2 regions of the Arthrobacter sp. KNU40 genome follow, and region 2 is predicted to be linked to the other one. Evidence: riboswitches for the same ligand, from Rfam matches in the RefSeq annotation. Region 2 holds a riboswitch; the other holds the start of a gene.
The links. A riboswitch is a leader RNA that binds a small molecule or an ion and turns the genes downstream of it on or off. The one in region 2 is predicted to bind cyclic di-AMP.
Positions count from the first base shown of each region.

Region 1: it holds a riboswitch for cyclic di-AMP, as region 2 does, so the genes downstream of both, ACSKT0_RS02600 (hypothetical protein) here and ACSKT0_RS03850 (M23 family metallopeptidase) in region 2, are expected to answer to the same signal.

Region 1 is NZ_CP195850.1:531,736-535,608, reverse strand. It holds gene ACSKT0_RS02605 (ATP-binding protein) at 1-1,459, shown strand, start outside; cyclic di-AMP (ydaO/yuaA leader) riboswitch at 1,624-1,797, shown strand; gene ACSKT0_RS02600 (hypothetical protein) at 1,800-2,531, shown strand; gene ACSKT0_RS02595 (glycosyltransferase) at 2,692-3,873, shown strand, end outside.
Region 2 is NZ_CP195850.1:795,614-799,486, reverse strand. It holds gene ACSKT0_RS03855 (NlpC/P60 family protein) at 1-629, opposite strand, end outside; cyclic di-AMP (ydaO/yuaA leader) riboswitch at 635-802, opposite strand; gene ACSKT0_RS03850 (M23 family metallopeptidase) at 948-1,766, opposite strand; cyclic di-AMP (ydaO/yuaA leader) riboswitch at 1,769-1,976, opposite strand; gene ACSKT0_RS03845 (metal-dependent transcriptional regulator) at 2,103-2,798, opposite strand; gene serC (phosphoserine transaminase) at 3,047-3,873, shown strand, end outside.

The DNA.
Region 1 (3,873 bases), 260 kb from region 2:
CCCCCGTCAGACCGACCACAGCTGGTTCAATCCTTCAACCTGGCACTTGCGCACGCGCTTGATCCTTCTCTCCATGGCACTCCTCGTGGCCATTTGCGGTGCCGTCGGTGTGGTCAGCTACGCCTCCATGGATGTGTTCCTCACGAAACAGCTGGACCAGCAATTGGCGCAGGCCTCCCATGGCCGCCCGCCGCAAGGCAACCCTGGCGGCCGACCGGACCCCTTGGACCCCCGGGGCCAAAGCATCGGCACCCTGAATGCGCGTATTCTCGCAGGTCAGGTGAGCACCGATGCTGGATTCCTGTCCTCTGATGCCACCCGTGCGCCGTTGTCGCCCAGCGACGCTCGAATCCTGTCGGCGCTCCCCTCCGATGGCCGCCCGGTTGATCGCACCCTGTCCAATGGCGGCTACCGGCTGGTGGCCACCGAAACTCCCTACGGCGATGTTGTCATCACGGGGCTGCCGCTCGCCTCGAAAGAGGACACCGAGGCCTCACTCGTCTGGACCATGGTGCTGGTTTCCTTGGGCGGACTGGTCCTGATCGGGCTGGCCGGAACCGTGCTGATCCGCCGGACCATGCGCCCCTTGGAGCAGCTCTCCGACGTCGCCACGAAGGTGTCGAAGCTTCCGCTCGACGCCGGTGAGGTGGCACTCGCTGTGCGCGTTCCGGCGTCGGCGGCCCACCCGAGCACGGAAGTGGGAAGCGTCGGCCACGCTTTGAACTTGATGTTGGACAACGTGTCCAGCGCCCTAGAGGCGCGCCAGCAAAGCGAAACAAAGGTGCGCCAGTTCGTGGCCGACGCTTCACACGAGCTGCGCACTCCGCTGACCGCCATCCGCGGCTACACCGAGCTCTTGCGCATGACGGAGACGTTCACCGAGGACGGGCGCAAGTCGCTGGGCCGGGTGCAGAGTCAGTCGGAACGCATGACCACCCTCGTGGAGGACCTCCTCTTGTTGGCCCGGCTGGACGAAGGGAAGGCCCCCGAGTTCACCGATGTGGATCTCACGCAGTTGGTGATCGAAACCGTCAGCGACGAGAAAGTCATGGCCCCCGAGCACATCTGGCAGCTCAAGCTCCCGGACGAGCCTCTCACGGTCCGCGGCGACACCACTCAACTCCACCAGGTTTTGGCGAATCTGCTCTCCAACGCCCGTAAACACACGGAGGCGGGAACCACCGTGGTCACCGGCGTCATGCGCTCTGCCGACGGCAGCGCAGTGGTGACCGTGACTGACAACGGGCCGGGCATCCCGCCTGAATTCCAAGGCAGGATCTTCTCGCGCTTTGCCCGTGCCGACGCCGCCCGCTCCGGTTCCGAGGGCACGTCCGGGCTCGGCTTGTCGATCGTGGAATCCATTGTCCAGGCGCATGGCGGCACGGTCGAAGTGGCCTCGCGGCCCGGACGGACGGAGTTCGCCGTGCGTCTTCCGGCGCTCAGGACCGCCACGGCCTGAAAGGCCGCTCTGGCGGGCGCGACGCCGGTGCGCGGCGAGCGCAAGTCGACGCACCGACGTCGTGATCTCCGTTACCTAAATGTGACTTAAGTAAGATCCTCCTGTACCGTCGAATGGGTGCGCTGGATCATTCCGGCCACCGCCGGGTAGGCGCCGAGCTCTGCCACTCCCCGGTGCCCATCAGTCCAGGCAGAGACGGGGGACCCAGGTCTCCGGGCAAGCGCTCATGTTGAGCCAGCCCTAGGGGTGAAGCCGTACCGCCACGTTCCGCTGTGGCCACGGCCGGATGACCTCATCCGAATCCGACAGCTAACTCCGCAGGCGTCGAGAGGCAATCACCATGTCTGATTCAAGGAATCAGTCGCGCCCTGTTGCGCGCCACCGCGGCGAACCTGCCCGGAATAACAAGTCACGCTCCACTTTGAGGCGTGCCGCGTCGAACCTCGGCACCGGCCAGCGCATGGCAGTTGTTGCCGGCGTCGTTGCCGTGTTCCTCGGTGCAGGTGCCGCCACCCAGGCCGCCGGTCAAGCCATCAATACCCAGGACATGACCCGCACGTCCGAATCCCGCACGGCAGACCACTCAGCCACGCCGTCGGCGAGCGCGAGCCCCAAGGCCAGCGCCACGCCGACGCCGAGCCAGGCACCCGCCCCCGCTCCGGCCGCCGTCGCGGCCCAGGCTGCCGCACCGGCCGCGCCCGTGGCACCCCCTGCCCCCGTTGCACCCGCAGCTCCGGCAGCCCCGGCCGCACCCGTCGCCGTCGATGATCCCTCCGGCGCCCAGGCTTATGCCGCAAGCATCCTTCCCTCCTACGGTTGGGGACAGGGCGAGATGTCAGCCCTGATCACCTTGTGGAACAAGGAATCGGATTGGCGCACCACTGCCACCAACTCCTCCAGTGGCGCTTACGGCATTGGGCAGTCGCTGCCGGCCGAAAAGATGGCGTCCGAAGGCGCCGACTGGCAGACCAACTACCAGACGCAGATCCGCTGGGGCCTGAACTACATCAAGGAACGCTACGGATCGCCGTCCGCGGCATGGTCCTTCCACTTGGCCCATAACTGGTACTAAACCAAGAGCCACGCGCAAAATACATCGAGGTCCGTCCCTTCGGGGGCGGCCCTTTGCGTTCTTTGGCCAGGCATGTGAATTGCCACGCGGGTGGCGCATCCACAGCCACGTCACAGGTTCCGCCTAAAGCCTTCATATTCTGCAACGGCACTGTGGATACATGACGCTCATCGAATCCACCTCCGGAACCCTGAAGGACCCCGCGGTGGTGCCGCCGGGCCTTCCCATCAAGGCTAAGACCCCCGTCCAACGCAGCGGACGGCGTGCCCCGGTGGACACCCACACCGCCGTCCCCGTCCTCGATGTCACCATCCCCGTCTTCAACGAGGAGCGCGACCTCGAAGAGTGCCTGCGCAGGCTACACGGCCATTTGCGCGAATCCTTCCCGCATGGCTTCCGCATCACAGTGGCGGACAACGCGAGCACGGACAGCACCTTGAAAATCGCGGAGCGCGTGGCCAGGGAACTGCCTGAGCTCGCGGTTGTCCATCTTGAGGAGAAGGGACGCGGCAACGCCCTTCGCAAGGTGTGGCTCGCATCGCCGTCGCCGGTTCTGGCGTACATGGACGTGGATCTTTCCACGGACCTCGCCGCACTGGCGCCCCTTTTGGCGCCGCTCATCTCCGGCCATTCGGACCTCGCGATTGGCACACGTCTCACACGCAACTCGCGGGTTGTCCGCGGCCCCAAGCGCGAGTTCATTTCGCGCAGCTACAACCTGATGCTGCACTCGTTCATGGGCGCCCGCTTCAGCGATGCCCAGTGCGGCTTCAAAGCGATCCGGGCAGACGTCGCACAGCAGATCCTCCCCCACACCATGGACAACTCGTGGTTCTTCGACACTGAGCTCCTGGTCCTCGCCGAACGCTGCGGCCTCCGGGTCCACGAAGTTCCCGTTGACTGGATCGACGATCCCAATTCTAGCGTCGACGTGGTACGCACCGCCCTGGCCGACGTCCGCGGCATGGTCCGGCTCACCCGGGATCTCGTCTCGGGCCGCATCCCCATTCCGGAATTGCGAGCAGCGCTTGCACGCGGGCCGCTCCCGGCGTCGTCCCGCACCGCCGAGCAGAACCCGCGCAGCAGTCTTTTCGGACAGCTGGTCCGGTTCACCGCGATCGGCGCTGCGTCCACCCTCGCCTATGTGCTCATCTTCCTGTTCTGCCGCGGATTCATGGACCCGCAGCTGGCCAACTTCCTGGCGCTGCTCGTCACGGCCATCGCAAATACCGGCGCCAACCGGCGCTTCACCTTCGGCATCCAGGGCGGCAATCCCGTTCGGCACCACTTCGAGGGGCTGATTGTGTTCGGGATCGGCCTCGCACTCACCTCCGGGGCACTC
Region 2 (3,873 bases):
TTCTGGTAGTAGACCAAGTCGCCCGGCTGCGCTTCAGCAGCGCTGACCGTGCGGCCAAGGGAGAGGTAGTCTGCCGGCCAGCCGTGGAAGTTGATCCCAACGGCGGCCAGGGAGTTCGAAGCCAGGGCGGTGCAGTCCTGGGCAACGCCAAGCTGTGCGTAAGCTGCGGCAGCAATCGCTGCGCCCTTGCCGCTGGCAACTTTCGTGGCGGGTGAAACAGCAGCGGTGACAGAGAGCGTCGAGGAGCCGGTAGCGGCACCCGTTGCAGCCTGCGTGGCAACCGGAGCAGCTTCCTGCGTGGCAACCGGAGCTGCGACAACCGGAGCAGCTTCGGTGGAGACCGCCGGGCGCTCGTACTTGATGGCGACGGACGAGTCAGCCGAAATGCTGGCTTGGGCGATGGACTGGACTTCCAGGGCGGAGGTCGAAGTGGACTCGCGGGGGACGTTGGTTTCTGCAGCGTTGGCTGCGATACCGCTAGTAAGCACCAGACCGGAAGCAGCTGCGATAACCGCTGCCTGACGGCCTACGCCACCGGCGTTGCTGCCGACAGTCTTAGCGATAACGGCAAGCGAGTTGGTCTTGGTGACCGCGGCACGGTGGCGCGCAACAGTAGAGCGTGAAGACACGTTAAGAGGCCTCTCCCTATGCCCGCGAGGTAAGCTGTCGGATTCGGATGGGAGTCATCCGGCCACACTTCTCCCTCTCGGAAGTTGTGCGACTTAACCCCAAGGCCATCGGTGAAGATGACCAAAAGTTGGGTCCCCCGCCTCTGCCAGACGATGTTTTGCGAACGGAACCTCGAGCAGTGGCAGAGCTAGGCAATCCACTCGAGTGCATCAACTCTCTAAAAGTTGATGCGTCTTAGACGGTACATGAGTTTTGATTGAATGTCACATTCAGGTCACGGAGCGTGACAAGCATGCGAGAGGCTTCCATCGGATTGGCTACAGCCAGCCCAGGGGGTCAACGACGTCGCCGTTGACCATGACTTCAAAGTGGAGGTGGCAGCCCGTGGAGGCGCCGGTGGTGCCGCTCAATGCGATGACATCGCCGCGGCTGACCGTCTGGCCCACCTGGACGTTGAAGGACGACAAATGGTTGTACGTGGTTTCCAGGCCGTTGCCGTGGTCCACCACAATGCGGTTTCCGCCGCCATACGGATGCCAGCCGGCGAAAGTGACCTTGCCGGCCGCGGCAGCATGGACCTGGGTGCCGCACTGGGCCACGAAGTCCTGGCCTCTATGGAACTCTCCCAAGCCGCCCGTGATGGGATTCACGCGGTAGCCGAAAGGCGAGGCCGTTGTCAGGGCGTCGAGAGGCGCCCCCAGGGTGCCCTTGGATGACGACGTCTTGATAGTGCCGACGGACTGCGCGCTCAGGAGCTGCTTGAGCTTGCTGTCCGGATCGGCAGTGGTGGAAACCGCAGCACGGCTGAAGTCGATCGTGGCGCTTGCCGCGGCCGGAATCTCAGGCTGGGTGCCCACTGCCAAGGCGGTTTGGTTTGACTCGGGCGTGGCCGTCATAGCGCCGGCGCCCGGCAAGGCGACCGTCAGGATGAGGCCTGTAGCGGCAAGGGCCACTCCGGCCTTCTGTCCTGCTCCGCTTGCGGCGGCGAACTCGGCCATCTGCCGCAAGGGACCCTTGCGGCGACGAAGTTCGCGATGGGGATCGCGGGGCCTGTCGTGCTCGACGGCGCTTGCGCTCCGCAGCACAGCAGTAGGACCGGACGCGCGCCTGCGGCCCCTGGTGTTCTGCGTGGTCAAGGTTTTCCTCTCTGGCAAGCCTGCGAAGTTAGCTGTCGGATTCGGGCCAGAGAGATCGTGGACCCGGTCCGTGCGAAGGGCACGAAACGCAAGGTACCCGGAGGGGCCTTGCGCTGTTTGCACTTCCGCTACGGACTTCACCCCAAGGCCGTCTTTCGACAGCCAATGGTGGTTCCTCCGTTTCTGCCAGTGAATGGACTAATCCACCTGATCCGCTGGCAGAACTCGGCTTCGGATCAGGTAACGCTTTGGTATCGGCGCCAGTATTTAACTATAGGGGATCAAGCCCCCGCGGTAATAATTTCGTTATATTTGCCAACCGCATCGGCGGGCCAGCTAGGCGACCGTGACAAAAACGTGCGAGGCAACCTCGGGCGGCAGCTCCAATGCGCCGTCGATATTGGGCACGCGAACGGAGATGTACTCCCCCACACGTTCCAGGGAAACCCTGGCGCCGGGGCGGATTCCGCCCTCGTCCAGCTGCACCAGAAGTTCAGGCTCCACCTGGATCGGTTCAGCCAGTCGACTGACGGTGACCCTGTTTTCAGGTGAGTATTCGTTCATCGCGTCAAGTAGATTGACCACGCCATCGGTAAAGGCGTGGGACGCGACTCCGCCCAGCGCTTCGAGTCCGGGAATGGGGTTGCCGTAAGGCGATTCCGTGGGGTGGTCAAGCAGTTCATAGAGCCGCCGTTCCACGCGCTCACTCATGACATGCTCCCAGCGGCATGCTTCATCGTGGACGTAGGCCCAGTCCAGTCCAATCACATCTGCCAGGAGCCGTTCGGCGAGCCGGTGCTTGCGCATGACCTCGGTGGCGCGTTTCCGGCCCGTTTCAGTCAGCTCAAGGTGCCTGTCGTTGGACACAATCACCAGACCGTCGCGCTCCATCCGTCCGATCGTCTGGGAAACGGTTGGGCCCGAGTGCCGCAAGCGCTCGGCGATGCGTGCGCGAAGAGCCACGATGTTCTCTTCTTCAAGCTCCAAAATGGTCCGAAGATACATCTCAGTGGTATCGATCAGATCCGTCATCCAGCTCAGCTCCTCGAGCGCAGTATCTAGCGTATTTTCGCCAGCTCCAAGCTTAGCTTATTTGGAATTACTCCGGATAATTCCGGCGCTTGACCCGAGCCAGCCGACCAAGTGCTTTCCACGTGGCGGACTATGACAGCTTCGGTTCTGCCCCCGCCTGCGGCTTCAGGCAGAATTGGGGAGTCGAAGGGGCAGCTTGCCACCTGCCACGACCCATCTAGGCCGCTACTTCACCATTGGAGCATCCCGTGAGCGACAACAGCATCACTATCCCCGCCGATTTGCTGCCCAAGGACGGCCGCTTCGGCGCCGGGCCCTCCAAGGTCCGCCCGGAGCAGATCGAGGCCCTTTCCGCCGCCTCGACGACGATCCTCGGCACCTCCCACCGCCAGGCGCCCGTCAAGAACCTGGTGGGCTCCGTCCGGGAGGGACTCAGCCAGTTCTTCCGTGCGCCCGAGGGCTACGAGGTGATCCTCGGCGTCGGAGGCTCCACCGCGTTCTGGGACGTCGCCAGCTTCGGCCTGGTCGAGAAGAAGGCCCAGCACCTCTCTTTCGGTGAGTTCGGTTCCAAGTTCGCTTCGGCAACCAACAAGGCACCTTTCCTTGAAGCTTCGTCCATCATCAAGTCTGAGCCTGGCACCCGGCCGGTTTCACAGGCCGAAGCAGGCGTGGACGTATACGCATGGCCGCAGAACGAGACTTCGACGGGCGTGGCCGCTCCGGTCAAGCGGGTTCAGGGCAGTGACGACGGCGCCTTGGTCCTGGTGGATGCGACGTCCGCAGCCGGCGGCCTGGATGTTGATGTTGCCGAAGCTGACGTCTATTACTTCGCCCCGCAGAAGAACTTTGCGTCCGACGGCGGCCTGTGGCTGGGACTCTTCTCCCCCGCCGCCCTGGAGCGCGCGGCCCGCATCAAGGCAAGCGGCCGCTGGATCCCCGATTTCCTCGACCTGCAGACGGCTATCGACAACTCGAAGCTCAACCAGACCTACAACACCCCGTCCCTGTCCACTTTGGTGACGTTGGATGCCCAGGTCCAGTGGCTCAACAAGAATGGCGGCCTGGACTTCGCTTC